One region of the Pseudidiomarina xizangensis genome, then DNA from elsewhere that is predicted to be linked to it. Evidence: predicted binding sites of a transcription regulator. Region 1 holds the regulator's gene; the other holds the start of a gene.
What was found. The regulator MetJ, encoded in region 1, represses methionine synthesis genes. The targets are predictions, from matches to a motif close to TAGACGTCTAGACGTCTA.
Positions count from the first base shown of each region.

Region 2: msrA (peptide-methionine (S)-S-oxide reductase MsrA) is a predicted target of MetJ. The motif match lies at 1,584-1,601, and genes of this name have one in related genera.

Region 1 is NZ_JBOBQA010000005.1:97,565-100,694, reverse strand. It holds gene argH (argininosuccinate lyase) at 1-1,498, shown strand, start outside; gene metJ (met regulon transcriptional regulator MetJ) at 1,518-1,853, opposite strand; gene metL (bifunctional aspartate kinase/homoserine dehydrogenase II) at 2,044-3,130, shown strand, end outside.
Region 2 is NZ_JBOBQA010000001.1:1,188,820-1,191,949, forward strand. It holds gene rlmN (dual-specificity RNA methyltransferase RlmN) at 1-799, opposite strand, end outside; gene ndk (nucleoside-diphosphate kinase) at 911-1,342, opposite strand; gene msrA (peptide-methionine (S)-S-oxide reductase MsrA) at 1,615-2,145, shown strand; gene fdx (ISC system 2Fe-2S type ferredoxin) at 2,221-2,559, opposite strand; gene hscA (Fe-S protein assembly chaperone HscA) at 2,575-3,130, opposite strand, start outside.

The DNA of each region.
Region 1 (3,130 bases):
CGATCTGCGACTGTTTTGCAAAGCCGTCTGTGCCGAGCTGATCACGGCAAATCTCGCTGCCATTCAGGCGCTGCTCAAGTTTGCCGAGCGTTATCAGGCTGCTGCTTTGCCGGGCTACACCCATTTACAGCGGGCGCAGCCGATCATGGCGGGGCATTGGGCATTAGCCTACGTACAAATGCTGCAGCGCGACGTCAGCCGGTTGAAAGAAACCCAAAAGCGGCTGGACGTATGTCCATTGGGCAGCGGCGCGCTGGCGGGTACTACAGCTCCACTTGACCGTGAAGCTCTGGCGCACAGTCTGGGCTTTCGCTACGCCTGTGAAAACAGCCTGGATGGCGTGTCCGATCGCGATTTTGCTTTGGATTTACTGCATAGCGCCAGCACCGGTATGCTGCATTTATCGCGCTTAGCGGAAGATGTGATCTTCTATTGCTCCGGTGAGTCCGGCTGCTTTGCCATGAGTGATCGTATCAGCAGCGGTTCCTCGTTAATGCCACAGAAGAAAAACCCGGATCTGTTTGAGCTGCTGCGGGGCAAAACGGGACGGGTGTTTGGCCATCAACATGCGCTGCAAACCACGCTGAAAGGTTTGCCACTGGCCTATAACAAAGACATGCAGGAAGACAAAGAAGGCTTATTCGATGCCCTGCATACTTACCTGCAGTGCTTGCAGATGCTAACCTTTGCCGTGCCCGAATTAAGCGTGAATGAAGCTCATGCCGCGCAGCAAGCTGCACTGGGTTACAGTAATGCCACCGAACTTGCCGATTATCTGGTGAGTAAGGGCATACCTTTTCGCGACGCCCACCATATCACCGGCGCCGTAGTGCTTTACGCCCAGCAGCAGGGGCAGCCCCTGGAAACACTATCGCTAGCTGAATTTCATGAGTTTTCCGACACAATTGAAGAAGATGTCTACCAGGTTCTCGAGCTTGATTACGGCGTACAGCAGCGCAGTGCCTTAGGTGGTACCGCGCCAAGTGCGGTGCGGATGGCGATCAAGCACGCGAATGATTGGCTGCATGCAGCTGAAGCAGCCAGCAAGCACGTCCGTCAGGCGCGGCTCAGCGATGCCAATAAAATTTGCGAGTTAATTGGTTATTGGGCCGAGCAAGGCGAGAACTTACCTCGTGACAAAGCTGACGTACTGCAGGCGATTCAGAGTTTTGCGGTGGCTGAAATTGATGACGAAGTGGTCGGCTGCGCTGCACTCTATGTCTACAGCACAGGTCTGGCGGAAATCCGCAGTCTCGGCCTGTTTCCCCAGGCACAAGGCAAAGGGCTGGGCGCCGAGTTAGTCGCATTTTTATTATGGAAAGCGCGGGAGCTTGGCATTAGCCGCACCATCGTACTCACGCGGGTGCCGGAATTCTTTGGTCGGCTTAACTTCCGCCTGACGGTGAAAGATAAGCTGCCCGAGAAAGTCATGAAAGATTGTGAGCTCTGCCCCCGCAAGCATGACTGCGACGAAACGGCACTGGAGTATTTACTTTAGGCCGCACTCGAGTACCCGTTTACTCAAGTTCGTCGTCGCTCAGCTCTTCATCGGCTGGAATCGGTAAGCCGCGGCGCTCGAGTTCCGCGCGCACTTCAGCTGGGATCTTATGCGGATTGTCTTTACGTAAGTCTTCATCGGTCGGCAGGGGCTGACCGGTGAAGGCATGCAAAAACGCCTCACACAACAATTCGCTGTTGGTCGCATGGCGAAGATTTTTAATTTGTCGACGGGTGCGCTCGTCGGTCAACACTTTCAACACCCGAGTAGGAATCGACACGGTGATTTTCTTCACCTGCTCACTTTTCTTGCCATGTTCCACATACGGGTAAATGTACTCGCCATCCCACTCCATACTGCACCTTCCACTGAATAACCCTACACAATGGGGTGAATTGTACAATGGTCTGCGGTACAGTCAACTTTATACGCTTAGCGGTCTATACGGCTCATTTGCATTCGCTTTATACTGGCATGACTTTATTGCAAAGCGGTGCCACCGTATAATCGCTTTTTTGACACTTCCCGGAGAACGCAGACGCATCATGAAGGTTGAGGTTTCGGACGCACAAATTCATACCGTTGCAGAACAGGTTCAGGTTCACAAGTTTGGTGGTAGCAGCCTCGCAGATGCCTACTGTTATCGGCGGGTTGCCCGCATTGTCACCGAATATGCCGGTGCCAGTGACCTGGTGGTAGTTTCTGCCGCAGGCGACACCACCAACCGTATTCTCGCCGTCATTGACGCTAAGCAAGAAGGCGATGCGGACGGCGACTACGGCATGGCGGAAGTACTGCTAAAACAGTTGGAAAACTACCAACAAAGCCTGATTAGTGAATTATTGAGCGGCGAGCACCAACAACGCCTGCAAGATGCCTCGCAAAAAGACTTCAGCCGCTGGTGGAACTGGCTAAGTGGCGACCAAACCATTGCAAACCGTGCAGAACTTTTATCCTACGGTGAGCTCTGGTCAGCGCGACTGTTAGCAGCGTTACTTAAACAACAAGGCACACAAGCCGATTACATCGACGCCCGCACGTTCCTCGTCGCCGACGATGCCCCAGAGCCGTTGATTCGAGTCGATGTGTCCCGCGCCGGATTGTTAAACCGTATTGCTTCACATGCTGGCACTCGCTTCATTGTTACCGGTTTTATTTGTGCCGACCCGGAAGGTCGTTCGTTAATACTTGGCCGTAACGGTAGTGACTATTCCGCGACCTTGGTCGGTAGTTTGATCGATGCCAAGCAAGTCACTATCTGGAAAGACGTTGCTGGAGTTTATTCGGCGGATCCGCGTAAAGTAGAGCGGGTAGTAAGCTTACCTATTCTTGACTGGCGTGAAGCAGAAGAACTGGCGCGTCTTGGCAGTCCAGTTTTGCACCCCCGCACCTTTCAGCCGGTCAACCGCGAACGCATGGTGATTGCCGTGCGCTCCAGCTTAAAAGTCGAAAATCAACAAACCCGCATCGGTCAGTACGAAGACACTGAACCCGCGGGTAAAGTCCTGACCGCACTGTCGGAAGTGGTGCTGTTCCGCGTTGACCTGCGCGATGCCAGGTTAATTCAGGCTATCGAAGATCTTGAGCTGACACCTTTGATCAGCTGGAACGAAGTCAACCAACATCAGGCCT
Region 2 (3,130 bases), on a different contig from region 1:
TTGTAATGTTCTTATTTGCTTTAGAGCCGTCAATGTAATGCCGACTTGCCTCAAGAAATTCTTCAATGTTGTACTTTTTATTGATGGGTACAATCTGATTACGTAATTCGTCGTTCGGCGCATGCAAACTAATCGCTAAGGCCACGTCGATTTCTTCTTTTAGCTTGTAAAGTGCTGGAACCACACCAGAGGTACTCAGAGTCACACGGCGTTTAGACAAACCAAACGCGTTGTCATCCATCATTAGGTCCATCGCTGGCACCACGTTTTTCAGGTTTAACAGCGGTTCGCCCATGCCCATCATGACCACGTTGGTTACGGGTTTGATGCCGGTTTCGCCATACGAGCCCAGTAACTTATTCACCCGCCAGACCTGGCCGATGATTTCTGCAACTCGCAGATTACGATTAAAACCTTGTTGCCCGGTACTGCAGAAGGTGCACTCTAACGCACAACCGACTTGTGAGCTTACACACAAAGTGGCGCGATCAGCTTCTGGGATCCATACGGTTTCAACATCCTGACCATCGAACAAAGTCATAGCGAATTTAATGGTGCCATCGCTCGATTGCTGCTGCTCGCGCACTTCTGGCGCACGAATTTCAGCGATCTGTTTGAGCTTTTCTCTTAACCCCTTGTTGAGGTTGGTCATGTCGTCGAAGTTGTCGACACAGAAGTGATACAACCATTTCATGACTTGATCGGCGCGGAAAGACTTCTCGCCGAGTTCCTGAAAGAACTCGCGCATGCCTTGGCGATTCAGGTCAAGGAGATTCACTTTTTTGTCAACTGCGTTCATAAATTCCTAAAAACGTTATTTGCTGTTCGCTGTTCGTTTAACAATGTAGCCCGTACTTGTAGTACGGGCCACACCAAAATACAAAACTGATACTTGTATAGGCTTTATTATTTAGCGGGTGCGGGCGCAGATTTCTTCGTCAGAGAAGAAGTATGCGATTTCGCGTGCCGCCGACTCTACCGCGTCAGAACCATGAACTGCGTTCTCGTCGATAGTTTCAGCATAGTCAGCGCGCAAAGTTCCTGCCAGTGCTTCTGCTGGGTTAGTTGCGCCCATGATTTCACGGTGACGTAAAACTGCGTTCTCGCCTTCCAAAACACTTACCATGATTGGACCAGAAGTCATGAATTCGACCAATGCGCCGAAGAAAGGACGCTCGCTGTGTTCGGCGTAGAAGCCTTCAGCTTGTTCTTTGCTCAAGTGCATCATTTTTGCTGCAACAATACGCAGACCAGTGGTCTCGAAACGGTTGTAGATTGCGCCGATGACGTTTTTGCCAACTGCGTCAGGTTTGATCATAGATAAAGTACGTTCTAAAGCCATGGTTTTCTCCGCTTTGCTTTAAGTTTGGATGCTTAGATTGAAGTCGCGCGGATTATACACGTTCCGCTGCACACACGCCACCACCCCAGAAGGGGCAGCCCTTACATTGTAAAGACAATTCCGGAAGGAGGGGCAGCCCTTACAATGTAAAGGTGATTTTCCAAGGGGGGGCTGCCCCTCCTTGAGTTTTGTTATAGCAAAATACGGTCTAGACTCTTCTCTGATGTCGCTGATTATGGTATAGATGTCTAAACGTCTATTAGGAGTAACGTATGACTCAACAAATTACCCTCGGGGGTGGCTGCTTTTGGTGTATCGAAGGTGCATTTAAGCAAGTCCGTGGTGTATTGAAAGCCGAATCTGGCTACGCTGGTGGACAACGAGCGAACCCAACTTATGAACAAGTTTGTGCCGGTGAAACGGGGCACGCCGAAGTTGTGCAAATCACTTTTGATCCGCAAGCCCTTTCGATCCGAGAGGTCCTCGAAATCTTCTTCGCACTACACGACCCGACGCAGTTCAACCGTCAAGGCAACGATGTCGGAACACAGTATCGTTCAGCAATTTTTTATCAATCGGAAGAACAACGTTTAGCCGCGGAAGATATTATTGCCGAAATGCGCGAAGAAGATACTTGGGAGGATGAAATCGTCACCGAGCTAGAGCCGCTTGAAAAATTTTGGCCAGCTGAGGATTATCATGAAAACTATGTCGAGCGTAACCCGCAAAATGCTTACTGCCAGGCGGTGGTAAGCCCCAAACTTGCCAAATTCAAACGCACATTTGCAGAAAAACTTAACTAATCACCTATAACAATTGCAAAGGGGGGGCAGCCCCCCCCTTTGAAAACCATCTTTACAATGTAAGGGCTGCCCCTTCTAATGGTTTTCTTTGACCATGTTGACGGTGTATTTAGGGATTTCGACGACGAGGTCTTTGCCATTCAGGCGCGCCTGGCAGCTAAGGCGGGAGTCAGGGTCGAGGCCCCAGGCCTTATCGAGCATGTCGTCTTCGTTATCATTGATCTCCGCAAGCGAGTCATAGCCTTCGCGAACATAAACATGGCAGGTGGTGCAGGCACAAACTTTTTCACAAGCATGTTCGATGCCGATCCCATTGCGCAAGGCCACGTCCAGTACAGTTTCGCCGTCTTGAGCTTCTACTGCCGTGCCCTCTGGGCACAGTTCATCGTGCGGTAAAAATACGATTTTTGGCATTACTATTCCCTCGGGCTACAGTTCGTTTACGTTGCTGCCGGACAGAGCTTTGCGGATCCCGGCATCCATGCGGCGTGCAGCGAAATCGTCACTTGCTTTATCTACGGTTTCAATGGCTTTTTCAATAGCTTCAGCGTTGGTTTCTGCGCGAGCCTCGCGCAGTGCCGCCATGGCATTATCCAAGCGCTCGCGTTCGGTATCATCAAGTAGTGCACCGTCGGCAGCAAGTGCGCTGCTAAGTGCTTCTAGTACGCGGTCAGCTTCAACTTGCTGCTCACGCAACATGCGTGCAGCCATGTCTTCTTCAGCGTTGCTCATCGACGACTGAATCATACTCGAAATATCTTCGTCATTCAGTCCATAAGATGGTTTAACTTGAATTGAAGCACTAACGCCACTTGATTTCTCCATTGCATCAACGCTGAGCAAGCCGTCAGCGTCAACCTGGAAGGTGACACGAATGTGCGCCGCACCCGCAGCCATTGGTGGAATGTCGCTCAACACAAACCGTGCGAGTGAGCGGCAGTCGTCAACGAGTTCGCGCTCGCCCTGCACCACGTGAATCATCATC